DNA from 2 places in the Chryseobacterium taklimakanense genome. Region 1 is predicted to be linked to the other one. Evidence: riboswitches for the same ligand, from Rfam matches in the RefSeq annotation. Region 1 holds a riboswitch; the other holds the start of a gene.
The links. Region 1 has a riboswitch for S-adenosylmethionine ahead of CKV81_RS06540 (O-acetylhomoserine aminocarboxypropyltransferase/cysteine synthase family protein). Riboswitches for the same ligand answer to the same signal wherever they lie in the genome.
Positions count from the first base shown of each region.

Region 1 (8,642 bases):
CAAACCCTTAACAAGGGAGGAAGAACTGTTGGAGAGGATTTATTATTTAGAAGCCGAGAACGCCATTTTAAAAAAGTTAGACGCCTTAATTCAGGAAAGGAAAAATCCAAAGCCATCGAAGAGTTAAGGCAGGACTTTGATTTAGCAGTACTGCTGGATTGTACATCGATGGCAAGAAGCAGTTTTTATTACTATCAAAAACGCTTTCAAATGAAAGATAAATATGCGGAAATAAAAGAAATGATTAAGCAGATTTATCATCGTCACAAAGGAAGGTTGGGCTATAGAAGAATTACTTTGCTTTTGAAAGAAAAAGGAATTTTGATTAATCACAAAACTGTTTTACGACTTATGAAAATATTAGGTTTAAAGAGTATTATCCGAGTGAAGAAATATAAATCTTACAAGGGAGAGCAAGGGAAAATTGCGCCCAATGTTCTACAGAGGAATTTCAAATCGGACGCTCCTAATCAGAAATGGGCAACCGATGTTACAGAGTTTAATGTATCGGGTAATAAACTTTACCTATCTCCAATCATCGATCTATTTAATGGTGAAATTGTCAGTTTTGACCTATCTGAAAGACCTGTGTTCAGCCAAATCATCAGGATGCTAAAGAAATCATTCAGAAAAGTAAAATCTACACAAAACATCATTCTACATTCTGATCAAGGTTGGCAGTATCAAATGAAACATTACCAAAACTTGTTAAAAGAAAAAGGCATTATTCAAAGTATGTCCAGAAAAGGAAACTGTTTGGACAATGCGGTGATAGAGAACTTTTTTGGAACAATAAAATCAGAAATGTTTTATACCAGAAAGTTTGGTTCCATTCAGGAACTTAAGATGGAAATAGTGAAGTACATTCACTATTACAACAATGATAGAATAAGACTCAATCTCAAAGGAAAGAGTCCGGTACAGTACCGAACTCTTTCCTTTGAGAATATTGTTTAATTTTGTCTAAACTTTTGGGTGCAGTCTAAAAACAGCAGGATTCTTCATTTTAAAATTTTAAGCAAAAGCCTGCTCGAAATCTGCAATGATATCGTCGATATGCTCTATTCCGACACTCACCCGGATTTGTCCCGGTTGGATTCCCGCAGCCGATCTTTCCTCGTCGCTTAACTGTTCATGCGTAGTTGAAGCCGGATTTATGACCAAAGTCTTCACATCGCCCACATTTGCTACATGGCTTGCCAGTTTTAGTTTGTCAATAAATTTGATGGCTTCTTCTTTTCCGCCTTTAATTTCAAAATTCAAGACGCCTCCAAAACCGTTTTTAAAATATTTTTTTGCGGTTTCATGTCCGGGAAAACTTTCAAGTCCGGGGTAAAGGACGCGTTCCACATTTTCATTCTGCTCAAGATATTCTGCGAGTTTATGGGCATTTTCCACAGTTCTTTCGAGTCTCAGGGACAGCGTTTCTAAGCCCTGAATTAATAAAAATGAATTGAAAGGTGCAATCGAGGAACCAAAATCACGCAAACCTTCTACCCTCGCCTTGATGATGAAAGCAATGTTCCCAAACGGGCTTCCCACGCCAAAAACATCAGTAAATTTCATTCCGTGGTAAGATTCGTTTGGTTCAGAAAGGCTTGGGAATTTTCCGTTGCTCCAGTCGAAATTTCCGCCGTCAACAATCACACCGCCGAGACTGCTTCCGTGGCCGCCAATCCACTTTGTAGCTGATTCTACCACGATATTTGCGCCGTGTTTTAATGGAGGAAAGAGATAGCCGCCTGCACCGAATGTATTATCCACGATCAGGGGAATATTGTGTTTTTTAGCCACCTCAGCGATTTTCTCAAAATCCGGAACATTCAGTGTTGGGTTACCGATGGTTTCCAGGTAAAGAGCCTTGGTATTTTCATCGATCAGTGTTTCGAAATTTTCAGGCTCATTATCTTTTGAAAAACGGGCTTCAATGCCCAGCCTTTTTAAACTTACTTTAAACTGGTTGAAGCTTCCGCCATACAGATACGGCGAACTCACAAAATTGTCGCCCTGTTGCAGAATGTTGGTAAGCGCGATAAACTGTGCCGCGTGGCCGGAAGAAACCGCCAAAGCCGCAACGCCGCCGTGAAGCGCCGCAATACGCTTCTCGAAAACATCGGTGGTTGGGTTCATCAGCCTGGTATAGATATTTCCGAATTCTTTCAGCCCGAAAAGATTGGCGGCATGTTCCGCACTGTTGAAGGTGTAGGATGTGGTTTGGTAAACCGGAACGGCGCGGGAATTGGTGTCTTTGTCTACGTCGTGGCCGGCGTGAACCTGCAGGGTTTCAAATCTGTAATTGCTCATTTCTTTATTGTTTTAAAAATTAAAAATTAAAAGGGAGCAACTTATCAGAAGCCTGCCGGAAACAAAAAACTCCTCCGGCAAGCCGGAAGAGTTCTATAGAATAAAAAATCCTTACAAACTGACTTTCGACTTATTTTTCCCGCCTTTGTCGGGTTGAAATTGGCACCTTACCGCACTGGGCAGGTTGCCAAGGTTTCGTAGGGTCAAGTCCCTCCACCTTTCTGAATAAGCTGCGCTGAAACTTGCGTTTCAACAATGCAAATATAGGGATGATTTTGGATTTTGCAAATTTTTATGCGAATTAAACGCGGCCCGGCTTGAACGGAGCTCTTTTTATGAAACGAAGTGGAATAAAAAAGCGGGAGTGGAAGACGGAAAAAGCCGCCCAAATTGACGACTTTTAGAGATATTTTAATTTTATGGATTATTTGGTATTCTACCACCTGGAGGCGGAGTAGGATTGCCATTATTAAGCTCTGCACTGTTCGCTGGTCGCAAAGGATCGGTTGGATGATAAATACTTTCATCTTCTCTGCTTGTACAGCCTATGATCGTAAGGGCAAGCAGCACTAATTGGAAAAAGTTTTTTGTTTTCATATGAAAAAGTTTTGCTTGTTTCAAATGTATAAAAAATTTATTTAAATCACAATATTAATTTTTGTTAACATTAATGCCTGTTATTGTGCACTGTAGCGCGGCAAAAAATCGGGAGCGATTCAAAGGCTCAATACTGGCTAATAACGTAAAACAAATAAAAAAACCGGCTCTGATAGTGAGAACCGGTTTTATTGTATTGAAATCTTAAAAAATTAAGCTTCTGTATCGAAATCAGCATCTGCTTCTGCAGTTACTTTTTCGCCTTCTTCTTTAGATTTTTCTTTGTCTGCTTTTCTTTGAGAAAGTCCTTCCTTGATGGAATCTGATACTACAGAAAGAATCATATCGATTGATTTGGAAGCATCATCGTTTCCTGGAATGACGTAATCTACTTTTCTTGGGTCCGAGTTGGTGTCTACGATAGCGAAAACCGGGATACCCAATTTTTTAGCTTCAGTAACTGCGATATGTTCGCTCAAGATGTCCACTACAAAAAGTGCAGAAGGAAGTCTCACCATGTCAGCGATAGATCCAAGGTTTTTCTCCAGATTTGCTCTTTGTCTGTCAACCTGAAGTCTTTCTTTTTTGGATAAAGTTTCGAATGTCCCGTCTTTTTTCATTTTGTCGATCGCATTCATTTTCTTTACCGCTTTTCTGATGGTTACGAAGTTGGTAAGCATACCACCCGGCCATCTTTCAGTAATATAAGGCATGTTAAGTTCTGCAGCGTGTTTTGCTACAACTTCCTTAGCCTGCTTTTTAGTAGCTACGAAAAGAACTTTTTTGCCTGCAGAAGTAATTTTTTCCAAAGCGTTGCAAGCTTCGTCCAGTTTTACTGCTGTTTTATGTAAGTCGATAATGTGAATACCGTTTTTCTCCATAAAAATGTATGGAGCCATATTTGGGTTCCACTTTCTGGTCATGTGACCGAAGTGTACACCTGCCTCTAAAAGGTCTTTAACATTTGCTTTAGCCATGTCTCTTTTTTGTTTTTAGTTTACGTTCCGCTTTTTTGCAATCAACTCGTCGATAGATGGGAGAAGAGTTTGGATGCTAAACTAAACGGGGCATTTTTTGATTAGATAATAGAACCAAGAGCCAAGAACCAAGATTTCTGAAAGTGTAGAATCCCGCGTCTGGCATCTCGAATCTTTCGAATTAACGTTTAGAGAACTGGAATCTCTTTCTTGCTTTCTTCTGACCTGGTTTCTTTCTTTCCACCATTCTTGCGTCTCTCGTTAGCAAACCGTGTGGTTTAAGTGCTGATCTGAATTCTGCATTGATTTCGCAAAGTGCTCTGGAAACTCCCAGTCTGATTGCTTCTGCCTGTCCAGTATTACCGCCACCGAATACGTTTACGGTAACATCGTACTGCCCTGCAGTTTCTGTCAAAATGAAAGGCTGGTTTAATTTGTAAACCATAACATCTGTAGAGAAGTACTCTTTCGCATCTTTACCGTTTACGGTGAAGTTACCAGAACCTGGCTTCACGTAAACTCTTGCTACTGAAGTTTTTCTTCTTCCAATTTTATGAACTGTAGACATATTAATTATTTAAATTCGTTAACATTAATAGTTTTTGGCTGTTGAGCTTCGTGCTTGTGCTCAGTACCTTCATACAGATAAAGGTTCTTAAGGATAGCAGCACCCAGTCTGTTCTTCGGAAGCATACCTTTTACGGATTTTTCCAAAACTTTCATAGGATCTTTTTTCAATAGCTCTTCAGCAGTCTGCGACTTTTGCCCGCCAGGATATCCTGTATGCCAGATGTAAGTCTTGTCAGCCCACTTGTTTCCTGAAAGAGTAATCTTTCCAGCATTCAAAACGATTACATTATCGCCACAGTCAACATGTGGTGTAAAGTTCGTCTTGTGCTTACCTCTCAAAATCTTCGCAACCGTGGAAGCCAGTCTTCCCAATGGTTGTCCTTCAGCGTCTACCACAACCCATTCTTTATTAGCGGTAGCTTTGTTAGCTGAAACGGTTTTGTAACTTAATGTATTCACACTTTTTCGTTTACGGTTAAACATAATTTTCCCAATAAGGGTGTGCAAAGGTATGGTTTTTTTTCGGAATGAAAAAATTTCTGCAGAGATAAAGCAGAAATATTCTGGAATTCAAATTATTGACTGAAATGAGCGAAACTTTTAACCTTAATAAAAAATTACACTGAGATTTACGAAGAGGTATGAATTTTCAGGTTACGCTTATTTTCTTAATGATTTACTCGCCCTGAAACTCGCAATCATATAGTAAGCCACAAAAACAGTAGAAAACTTAATGATGGAAGGCACCGCCGTTTCAAAATTGAACAGCAGCAATCCTAAAACAACAACTACAGCAATCCCAATAAAAGAAATCCCCAGTTTTCTGGAAAGCGCCCACTCCGGGTGATCCACAAAATACGCCATTGCCCATCCCAGACCAAATGCTAATCCGTTGTACAGATCAATTTGCCACCCCTGGCTACCCAATATATAATGGTTGAGTAAGAAGCTGATTAATGTTCCGGCAAATAAATAGAGAATACCTCGCTGCATGGCCTGTAATTTTTGCAAAGATAAAGTAAACGATTTGTATATTTGGAAAACACTCTTATTATGTATTGCAGAATATTTGTTTTCCTTTTACTGTTGCTGTCTTTGGTTTCCTGCGAAACACTTATTGAAAATATAGCAAATAATATCGAATATGACAATTACACATCGCCATATGCGGGTACTTACATCGGCACTTATTCCGGACAGGATTCCGGAACTTTAAAAATCACAGTGGACTCCAAAGACATCGTTACGGCCACCCGATACTCTACGGTCTTTAAAATGGAAGAAAACTTATACGGTGGCATGATTGGCCCCGCACTTCATCAGGTCAGTTCCAGGGAAAGTGGCTTTACAGTTACAGGCTCATTCATTTCCCAGACCCGAACGTTCACCGGGAACTGGAGCCAAAACGGAATTTCAGGAACCTGGAGCGTCACAAAACAGTGATTCTCACACATTTTTCCCTTATTCACGGCAGCATCACGGGTATTTGACAGGTACTTCATAAATTCTTATCTTTGAGAAATTTCAAAAATTTCCCCAAATTTTCTATGGAAACCTCCAAATACGAACCCAAAAACAAAGTAAGAATCGTTACCGCCGCATCACTTTTCGACGGGCACGATGCCGCGATAAATATCATGCGCCGTGTCATCCAGGGAACAGGATGCGAAGTCATTCACCTCGGGCACGACAAATCTGCGGAAGAAGTGGTAAATACCGCAATTCAGGAAGATGCGAATGCTATTGCGCTAACGTCATATCAGGGCGGCCACAACGAATATTTTAAATACATTTATGACCTTTTGCGTGAAAAAGGTGCGCCACAGATCAAAATTTTTGGCGGCGGCGGCGGTGTTATTTTGCCGGAAGAAATTAAAGACCTGATGGAATACGGCATCGACCGCATTTATTCTCCCGACGACGGACGTGAGCTTGGTTTGCAGGGCATGATCGATGATTTGGTTCAAAAATCTGACTTTGCAACTGGCGCTGGCGTAACGGTTGAAGATTTGGACAAAATTTCTTTTGAGGATTCAAAATCTATTGCGCAGGTCATTTCTGCGGTTGAAAATTTTTCTGATGAAAAAGAAGATTTAGTAAAAGCGATTGATGATAAAGCCAAAGATTCAAAAATTCCAATAATCGGAATTACCGGAACCGGAGGTGCCGGAAAATCATCTTTAACCGACGAAATTGTCCGCAGATTCTTACGAGCAAATCCGGATAAAAAAATTGCGATTATCTCTGTCGATCCTTCGAAAAAGAAAACTGGCGGCGCGTTGCTGGGAGACAGAATCCGGATGAATTCCATCAACGACAGTCGTGTGTATATGCGCTCTATGGCGACGCGCGAGAATAATGTTTCCGTTTCGCCCTATATTCACTCTGCACTAAACGTTTTGAAACTCGCCAAACCGGATGTGATTATTTTGGAAACTTCGGGAATTGGACAAAGCGGTTCAGAAATTACCGACATCGCCGATGTTTCGATGTATGTGATGACGCCGGAATACGGTGCATCCACACAGCTGGAAAAAATCGACATGCTGGATTATGCGGATTTGATTGCTTTAAATAAATCTGACAAACGCGGTGCTTTGGATGCGCTTCAGGCCGTGAAAAAACAATATCAGAGAAACCATCAGTATTTCGACCAAAATCTGGACGAGATGCCGGTTTTCTCCACAAAAGCCAGCCAGTTCAACGATTGGGGAACGACGGAATTGTACAATTCTTTAATTCAAAAAGTTAATGACACCCTGCGAGAAGCCCAGGGCGACCGCGCTGTGAAGTTTAATGAATATGAAGAACAAAATGTTTCCGATGACACCACCGTGATTCCGCCAAAACGCGTGCGTTATCTTTCTGAAATTGTGGAAAATAACAGAGCCTACGACCAAACCTCGGAGGAACAGGCGAAAATCGCGCAGAAACTGTATATGCTCGACGGTGCTAAAAATTTTACCGCCAATAATTCTGCGGCCGCCGAAGAACTGGAAAAACTCTTCATTAAAACCAAAAAAGATTTAACCGACGAAAATACCGCATTCCTTCACGGGTGGCATCAGTTTAAGGAGGAAATGAAGCAGGAAACATATTCCTATTTCGTACGTGGAAAGGAAATTAAAGTAAGCACCACTTCAGAATCGCTGTCCGGACTGAAAATTCCAAAAATTGCTTTGCCGAAATTCCAGGATTGGGGCGACCTCATCCGCTGGAAAAGTCAGGAAAATGTGCCTGGAGAATTTCCCTATACCGCCGGAATTTACCCTTTCAAACGAACCGGAGAAGATCCTACCAGAATGTTTGCCGGCGAAGGCGGTCCTGAAAGAACCAACAGAAGATTTCACTACGTTTCTGCGGAAATGCCTGCGAAAAGATTGTCCACCGCGTTTGATTCGGTAACACTTTACGGCCAGGATCCTGCGCTTCCGCCGGATATTTACGGAAAAATAGGTAACGCCGGAGTTTCCATTGCAACTTTGGACGATGCCAAAAAACTCTATTCCGGTTTTGATTTGATTAATGCTTTGACATCTGTTTCAATGACGATTAACGGACCGGCGCCGATGATTCTGGCATTTTTTATGAATGCCGCCATCGATCAGAACTGTGAAAAATACATCGAGGAAAATAATCTTTGGGATAAAGTTGAGGCCAGATTAACAGCAAAATTCGACGATAAAGGTTTAAAAAGACCTTCCTATAACGGTGAATTGCCGCCTTCCAACAACGGTTTGGGTTTAAAATTGTTGGGAATTACCGGTGATGAAGTTTTGGACGCGGAAGTTTACAATAAAATTAAGGCTGAAACCATCGCCACCGTTCGTGGAACCGTTCAGGCCGATATTTTGAAGGAAGACCAGGCACAAAACACCTGTATTTTCTCCACGGAATTTGCGTTGAGATTAATGGGCGACGTTCAGGAATATTTCATCAAAGAAAAAGTGAGAAATTTCTACTCCGTTTCCATTTCCGGGTATCACATTGCAGAAGCCGGCGCCAATCCGATTTCTCAGTTGGCGTTCACATTGGCAAACGGTTTCACTTATGTGGAATATTATTTGTCGAGAGGAATGGATATCAATGCGTTTGCACCGAACCTTTCCTTCTTTTTCTCCAACGGCGTCGATCCCGAATATGCGGTGATTGGCCGCGTTGCCAGAAGAATCTGGGCCAAAGCGATGAAGTACA
Region 1 covers NZ_LT906465.1:1,374,828-1,383,469, forward strand. The annotation lists one part of gene CKV81_RS06535 (IS3 family transposase) at 1-77, shown strand, start outside; one part of gene CKV81_RS06535 (IS3 family transposase) at 77-957, shown strand; gene CKV81_RS06540 (O-acetylhomoserine aminocarboxypropyltransferase/cysteine synthase family protein) at 1,015-2,304, opposite strand; SAM riboswitch class I at 2,432-2,536, opposite strand; gene CKV81_RS06545 (hypothetical protein) at 2,722-2,901, opposite strand; gene rpsB (30S ribosomal protein S2) at 3,114-3,878, opposite strand; gene rpsI (30S ribosomal protein S9) at 4,060-4,446, opposite strand; gene rplM (50S ribosomal protein L13) at 4,452-4,907, opposite strand; gene CKV81_RS06565 (hypothetical protein) at 5,109-5,441, opposite strand; gene CKV81_RS06570 (hypothetical protein) at 5,502-5,891, shown strand; gene CKV81_RS06575 (methylmalonyl-CoA mutase family protein) at 5,996-8,642, shown strand, end outside.

Region 2 (8,642 bases), 630 kb from region 1:
CATCGATAAATCGCTGATAAAAATGGATTGGGATGATTTCGAAATGGAAATGATTGACGGCGGTGCAGAAGAAATAGATGCCGATGATGAAGAAGTAATGGTAACTACGGCATTTGAAGATTTTGGTCCCTTATCCCATAAATTGGATGAACTAGGAATCGAAGTAAAAAGTGCAGAACTGCAGCGAATACCGAATAATACAAAAGAGGTTTCCGAAGATCAGTTCAGGGCTAATATGAAAATGCTGGAACGCTTCGAGGAAGATGATGACGTGCAAAACGTTTATCATAACATGGAAATTACAGACGATCTTCTAGAAAAGATCTAAGAACATAAACGCCGGTTAATGACCAGCGTTTTTTTTATCGTATCAAAATATCCTGTGCATCCTGCATCCTGTTCATTACCGATCTTGCATATGAGCAATGTGGGTAAACCTTCCAGTTATTTTCCCGCGCGAATTTTATACTTTCCTCAACTAAAAATTTGCCCATTCCGCGTCCTTCAAATTTTGGATGTACCAGAACATAAGAAATGATGAGTTTCTGGTCATCAGGAAATACGGTATAAGTTAATCTTCCTACTTCTTCATTTTCTTTATTGAGGCTAATTACGCCGCCATTACCGGATTTATTGTTTTCAAATGTCATCTTATCAGGTTTGTGATTAGTACTAATAAAAGTATAAAAAATTAAAGTCTGCGGGTTTACAACATTTATTATAGTTTATTACTAGTTTTCTACCCCTCAGTCAAAAGTAATTTCGCTATTTTTGACTTTAAATAAAATTAAAAATGAAAATCACCTTAAACCGCATTAACGACGATTTTTTGTTTGAATGCACCAACACTGCAGGAAATTCTATTCTTTTGGATAACACCTCCCAACCCGGAGCCAAAGGCGTTTCCCCAATGGAAAGCGTACTGATGGCAGTTGCCGGATGCAGCGGGATTGATATGGTTTCGATCCTGAAAAAACAGAGGCAAAACGTTACCAAATTTTCAGCGGAGGTAGAAGGCGAAAGAATCCAGGTTGATGATGCCAAACCTTTTAAGTCGATTTTGGTAAAATTCTTCGTAGATGGCGATGTAGATCCTGCTAAAGCGCAAAAAGCCGCTCAACTTTCCTTTGAAAAATACTGCTCTGTTTCCAAAACTTTGGAACCGAATGTTACGGTAAACTACGAGGTAACGGTGAACGGAGAGAAGGTATAGTTTGAGAGTACGAGAGTTTGATCTGCAAAGTTTAGCGGCATATTTTTCTCCTTTCGGAAATGAAAGTGACGGCCGGTAAATTTCATCGGCACTTCAAGTGATTGTTTGCAAAAAATTAATTCGTTATGAAACTTTATAAATTCTGTCATTTCTGTTTTTAAAATTTCTTCTATCAAAAACCACTTTCAACTTTCCCACACCAAAACCCTTCAAACTTTCCGTATGAAAACCCTCTGAGTAAAAATCACCCTTTCCTCGGTTGTATCAGTTTCGCCACGGTCGCCGTCCATCCACATTGATGCGACGCTCCAACGCCGCGACCGTTATCGCCGTGAAAATACTCGTAGAACATGATGTAATCTTTAAAATGTTCATTTTTATTGAAGAGTTCATTTCCACCGTTGAAGGCGCGTTCTCCATTTTCATTTTTCAGGAAGATAGATTTCAGGCGGTTGCTTAAATCATCAGATATAAATTGCAAATTCCGCATTTCGCCGCTGCCAACAGGATATTCCACCTGCAAACTTTCATCATAGTAATAATGAAAACGCTGCAGACTTTCGACAATCAAAAAATTTATAGGAAACCATATCGGGCCGCGCCAGTTGCTGTTTCCGCCAAACATCCGGCTTTCGCTTTCAGCCGGTAAATATTTTACAGTGTACTGATGTCCATCCACTTTGAATTCAAATGGATTTTCCTCGTAAATCTTCGACATTGAGCGGATGCCGTAATCTGATAAAAATTCTTTTTCATCGAGCATTCTTTCCAGAATTCTCGTAATTCTGGTTTTCCGAAGGATGCTCATCAAATGTTTACGGCCTTTTCCTTCCACTTCCCAATGCGAAACCAGTTTTGCAAGGACCGGTTTGTTTTTCAGGATCCAGTCCATCCGTGCGGTAAATCCGGGAAGTTTTTCCAGAGTATCATGCTCCACAATTTCTACGGCAAACATTGGGATTAGCCCCACAATACTCCGTAGTTTTAGATTCTTAGAGGTGCCGTCTTTTAGTTGAAGTACATCGTAGAAAAAACCGTCAACATCGTTCCAGAGGCCTTCTTTTTCGCCAATTGTTTCCATGGCTTGCGCAATGTAGAGGTAATGTTCAAAAAATTTGATCGCCATATCCTCATAAACCTGATTGTACAATGCCAGCTCCATCGCGATACGCATCATATTGAGGGCAAACATCGCCATCCAGCTGGTACCGTCTGCCTGTTCCAGATATTCTCCGTTTTTGAACTGCATATTCCGGTCGAAAGCGCCGATATTATCGAGGCCAAGAAATCCGCCGCCAAAAATATTGTTGTCATTTCGGTCTTTTCGGTTAACCCACCACGTAAAATTCAGCAACAGTTTCTGAAAAACGCTTTCCAGGAAAGGAATGTCGGGATGTCCGTTTATTTTTTCATCAATTTTAAAAACCCTGAACGTTGCCCATGCATGAACCGGCGGATTTACATCGCTGAAGTCCCATTCGTAGGCGGGTAACTGGCCGTTTGGATGGATGTACCATTCTTTGGTGAGCAGCCGCAGCTGGTGTTTTGCAAATCTGCTGTCGATCAGTGAAAACGGCACGCAATGAAAGGCTAGATCCCACGTCGCAAACCAGGGATATTCCCATTTGTCGGGCATGGAGATAATGTCCTTGTTCTGCATGTGTTCCCATTCCCTGTTGCGTACATAATTACTGAAATCCCTCGGTGCATCATACTTTGGGTCGCCTTTAAGCCATTTTGAGACATTGTAATGGTAAAATTGCTTGTTCCAAAGAAGTCCGGCAAACGCTTGCCGCTGAACATTTTTCTCATCTTCATCGGTAATTTCGCACTGTATTTCGTCGTAAAACAGATCGGATTCTTCTTTTCTGAGTCTTAGTACTTCATCAAAATCATAAAAAGCATTGTCCATCTCGTGCGGACTCAACCGGAAATCGAAGGTTTTACTTTCACCTGCTTCAATCTCCGTGTCAATGCAGAACGCCGCTTTTGTTCCTTCCTTCTCAGGATTTATTTTGTCTAGGCCCTTGGTAATATAATCGTTGATGCCATCCTTGAAGAATTTATTTTCAGAAGGTATTCCGAAGATTTTTTGGCTGTTGGTCTCATTTTCACAAAAAAACGCTTCAACGGCTGCGTCCCGTGCGTAGAAATTTTTTATTGCTAAAGCCTCGTGCTCTATGTCAATTTTTCCGCTCGCCGAACTTTTTAGTTGAGGCCTGTAATTTCCGTAACCCCACGCCCAGTTATTACGGTACCAAAGTGTGGGAAGCAATACCAGTGGCGCTTTTTTACCGCTTCTGTTGGCTACTGTAACGCGAATAAGAATATCATCATGATTGATTTTTGCATATTCAATAAAGATATCGAAGTATTCATCATCGTCAAAGATTCCCGTATCGGCAAGTTCATATTCCTGGTCCTGCTTGGTGCGTCTGCCATTTTCCTCAATTAAATCCTGATATGGGAACTCGTTGATTGGATATTTGTACACCATTTTCATGTAAGAATGGGTAGGTGTGCTGTCCAGATAATAAAAAATTTCTTTAATGTCTTCGCCGTGATTTCCCTGGTAATTGCTTAGTCCAAAAAAGCGTTCCTTAATGAATTTATCTTTTTTGTTCCAGAACGAAAAAGCAAAACAAAGCCTCTGTTTATAGTCACAGATTCCGGCGATTCCGTCCTCACTCCAGCGGTAATTCCGGCTCAATGCCTCTTCGTAAGTAGTATATCCCCAGGCATTTCCGTTTGGGCTGTAATCTTCGCGAACCGTACCCCACTGGCGGTTGCTTACATACGGTCCCCACGTTTTCCAGTCGGGGTTTTGTAATCGTTCCTGTTCAGCATTCATCACTTTTCAATTAAAGTGCTAAAATAATTGTTTTTTGATTAACCGAATTTTAAGGGTTGGTTAATGATATTTAATATGTAGAAAGTCAATGATTTACTAACTTTAAGAAAATTAAATTGCTGTTATGGAATCTAATGTAATTCACATCATTTATCACCCTTCAACCTTGGGATACGCTGCGTATTCACGCGAACTGGACGGGATGGTTGCCGAGGCTACAAATCTGGATGAACTTTTTGATAAAATAAAATATCTGCTTAAAGTCCGCATCGAAAGCCTGAAGGAAATCGGAAAAGATCAGGAAGCTGAAAACCTGCAGCAGAAGGAACTTATCTTCGTAGAAGAATAGTTTTAAGTAGATCCCAAATTAAAGAAAATTCCGCCAGAAGTTTGCGAAAAGGAAAATTTGCATTACTTTTGTCGCAGATTTGTTCATTTACATATTGAAAATGTTATCAAGAAAGGTGGAGGGAATAGACCCTGCGAAACCTTGGCAACCCTTGCGAAACAGCGAGAAGGTGCTAAATTCTACTCATTTTTGGGATAGATAACAGCGTTCACTTACTTTCACAGGTAGCATTTTCAATTTTTTTAATAGTAAGAAAATTGAATCCACCACTGCAACATATCACATTACGTAATTTTAAAACTGAATCAGGCAATACTGCCGATATTCATTTGAGTTATGAAGTTTTCGGCAGAGAACTTCATTCCGCTCCCATAGTTTTGGTAAATCACGCGCTTACCGGAAATTCTGCGGTTTCCGGCGAAAAAGGCTGGTGGAAAACTTTGGTTGGCGAAGATAAAATTATTGATACCGGACGGTTTACCGTAATCTGTTTCAATATTCCCGGAAATGGGTACGAGGGCGTTTTTATCGAAAGCTATAAAGATTTTAAAACTAAAGACATCGCCAGAATTTTTCTTTTGGGTTTAAAAGAACTTAAAATCACAAAACTCCACTCTTTGATTGGCGGCTCAGTTGGCGGCGCGATCGGTTGGGAAATGCTGGCGCTTGAAAACGGACTTGCAGAAAACTTCATTCCCGTAGCCTCAGATTACAGAACAACCGACTGGCTGCATTCGCAGTGCCTAGTGCAGACGTTTCTGCTCAATCATTCTGAAGAACCGCTCCAGAAAGCCCGGATTCACGCGATGTTGTGCTATAGAACACCCGAATCCATCAATCAGAGATTCAACAAAGATTTTGATGCTGAGAAAGGACTTCTGAAATCGCACGACTGGCTAAATTATCACGGGAAAACGCTCAACGAAAGATTTAGTTTAAAAGCTTACAAACTGATGAATCAACTGCTGATGACTATCGATGCAAAATTTGATGATATCAGAAAAATTAAAGCTAAAATTCACCTCATAGCCGTCAATTCCGATTTATTTTTCCCGGAGTTTGAGGTAAAAAATTGCTATGAAATTTTAAAAAAATCTAATGTGGATGTCAGCTACCACGAAATCAATTCAATACACGGACACGATGCATTCCTGATGGAGTATGAGCAGCTCAATGAAATTTTAATGAAAATTGTAAACTAAAGATGAAAAATCAGAAAGATATAAACATAATTGAAAATAAAGCACTTGTTAATTTTGAAGGCATTGATTTCCTAGGCCAGATTGGTATTGATAGCCGTATTTTCCGCGCTTTGAATGATGCTCATATTTCCGTGGGTGTGATTTCTCAGCAGGCGATTGAAAACGGAATTTCCGTTTTGGTTGATGAAAACGATGCAGATGAAGCGGTTGAATGTCTGAATAAAGAATTCGAAAAGGAAAGGAAAGCAGGAAAAGTAACGCAGATTTTCGCAATTAAGGACTTGGCGGTTATCGGTGTGGTTTCTGAAAATTATAATAAAATCCTGACCGAACTTCAGCGTAATAAAATTTTCCCCTTGTTGCTGAATCAGGTTGCATCGGCCGGCCGAATAAATCTTGTAGTCGCATCAAATCAGCTTGAAAAAACAAGAAATCTTATCGAAGCTGAAATTTTCGGAAAACCTAAAAAAATCAATTTGGCGATCATCGGGCACGGGAATGTAGGAAAAGAATTGATAGAGCAGATTCTCGACAGCTCATACGAAATCCTGAACCGGAAACGTATTGATTTGAAATTGGTAGCGATTGCAAACTCCAGAAAAATTGCGCTGAATAAAGCGGGCTTTGGAAGCGACTGGCGTCAGAAAATAAATTATTCTACACAGGATTCCAGCATACAGACACTGATTGATTTTGCAAAGGAAAACCAGCTCGAAAACCTTGTAGCAGTGGACAATACCGCAAGCAAGGAATTCGTAAAAAACTATTACGCACTGGCTGAAAACGGCTTTGACCTGGTTTCCTCGAACAAAGTTTTTAATACGCTCCCCATTTCGGAATACCGAAATTTCAGGAATATTCTCTCCGCAAATAAGAAGAATTATCTGTACGAAACCAATGTCGGCGCAGGTTTACCGTTGATTGACACCATAAAACTGCTGCATCTTTCCGGTGAAAATATTACAAGGATTAAAGGTGTTTTCTCTGGTTCTTTAAGTTACATTTTCAATAATTTTTCGGTTCGTAATGATAAATTCTCAGCCATTATCGGCGAAGCGATGGCAAAAGGTTATACAGAACCTGATCCCCGCGAAGACCTTTCCGGAAACGACGTTGCGAGAAAACTTTTGATTTTGGCTCGTGAGCTTGATTTGATCAATGAATTTTCCGACATTAATATTCAGAATTTAATCCCTGAACATTTACTTGAGATTCCAAAAGAAGAATTCATTGCAAGAATCCCCGAACTTGATGAAGAATATCAGAAATTAAAAGAAAAGCAGCAAAGCAACCATGTTTTGCGTTATGTTGGGGATTTGCACGGTGATCTGCAGCAGGAAAAAGGAGAGTTGGACGTAAAATTAATCTCGGTTCCCGCAAATTCAGCACTGGGTCAACTAAAAGGTTCAGATTCAATTTTTGAAATCTACACGGAAAGTTACGGTGAAAATCCCATCGTAATTATGGGAGCCGGAGCCGGCGCTAAAGTTACTGCCCGTGGCGTTTTTGGGGATATTTTAAGAATTTCAGAAAACAAATAGTTTATAATGTACCAGGTTACCAATGAAAAAATGTAACAATGAGATTGGTAAACTGTTTAAATGAGACACTGTTATATAACAAAAATGGAAAATCTATCAAACGGCAACCCACAGCCAACCAACAGTTTCGAAACCATTGCTATACGCGCACAGGCAGAAAGAAGCCAATATGGCGAACATTCGGTACCGGTTTACCTCACTTCGAGTTTCGTTTTTGATGATGCTGAAGATATGCGCGCAAGTTTTGCGGAGGAGAAGGAAAAAAATCTGTACAGCCGCTACAGTAATCCCAATACCAATGAGTTTATCGATAAAGTTGCAAAAATGGAAGGTGCTGAATCGGGGTATGCTTTTGCAACGGGAATGGCGGCCGTGTATTCCACCTTTGCAGCGCTGCTGAATTCGGGCGACCATATTTTAAGTTGTCAGTCAGTATTTGGCGCTACTCACGCACTTTTCACCAAATATTTACCAAAATGGAATATCGAAACTACTTATTTCAAGGCTGAAGACGCGGGAAATGTAGAAAATTTAATTAAACCCAATACCAGGGTTTTATATCTCGAGACGCCTACAAATCCGGCAATTGAGGTTTTAGATTTAGAATTTTTCGGAAAAATTGCTAAAAAACACCACCTTATTTTCATCGTTGATAACTGTTTTGCAACGCCGTATCTTCAGCAACCAATTAAATTCGGAGCAGATTTGGTTGTGCATTCCGCAACCAAACTTATCGACGGACAGGGAAGGGTTTTGGGCGGCGTAACGGTGGGACGGGCAGATTTAATTAAAGAAATTTATGCTTTTTCCAGATTAACCGGACCTTCGCTGGCGCCTTTTAACGCTTGGGTTTTGAGTAAAAGTTTGGAAACTTTGGCAGTTCGTGTGGAAAAGCACTGTGAAAATGCTCTGAAAGTAGCTGAATTTTTAGAAAACCATCCCAATGTGGAATTTGTTAAATATCCGTTCCTGAAATCGCACCCAAACTATGAAATTGCTCGAAAACAGATGAAATTGGGCGGAAACATCGTAGCATTCGAAGTAAAAGGCGGCATACAAGGCGGAAGGAATTTTCTCGATAAAATAAAAATGTGCTCGCTTTCAGCTAACCTGGGAGACACGAGGACCATTGTCACGCATCCCGCATCAACCACCCATTCAAAACTTTCTGATGAAGAGCGCAAAGAAGTTGGAATTTCTGCCGGACTGGTCAGATGTTCCGTTGGTTTGGAAAATGTGCAGGATATTATTGCGGATTTGAAGCAGGCGCTTGATATTTAATATTAATAAAATCATAACAGGATCTGAAAAAAACTCATTTTGCAGCCTGAAATTTTAAAGATGAAAAACCCACCAAAAAAAACCGACAGCCAACTCCTATATAAAGCGCTTTCAGAAAGAATTCTCGTTCTCGACGGTGCCATGGGAACTATGCTGCAGCGCTATAATTTTCAGGAAGAAGATTATCGCGGCGAACGCTTCAAGG
Region 2 covers NZ_LT906465.1:2,007,263-2,015,904, forward strand. The annotation lists gene CKV81_RS09590 (YebC/PmpR family DNA-binding transcriptional regulator) at 1-328, shown strand, start outside; gene CKV81_RS09595 (GNAT family N-acetyltransferase) at 363-650, opposite strand; gene CKV81_RS09600 (OsmC family protein) at 794-1,213, shown strand; gene CKV81_RS09605 (MGH1-like glycoside hydrolase domain-containing protein) at 1,458-4,064, opposite strand; gene CKV81_RS09610 (hypothetical protein) at 4,189-4,413, shown strand; SAM riboswitch class I at 4,514-4,618, shown strand; gene CKV81_RS09615 (alpha/beta fold hydrolase) at 4,671-5,615, shown strand; gene CKV81_RS09620 (ACT domain-containing protein) at 5,618-7,156, shown strand; gene CKV81_RS09625 (trans-sulfuration enzyme family protein) at 7,241-8,437, shown strand; gene CKV81_RS09630 (homocysteine S-methyltransferase family protein) at 8,498-8,642, shown strand, end outside.
Region 2: another riboswitch for S-adenosylmethionine. It lies ahead of CKV81_RS09615 (alpha/beta fold hydrolase); the one in region 1 lies ahead of CKV81_RS06540 (O-acetylhomoserine aminocarboxypropyltransferase/cysteine synthase family protein).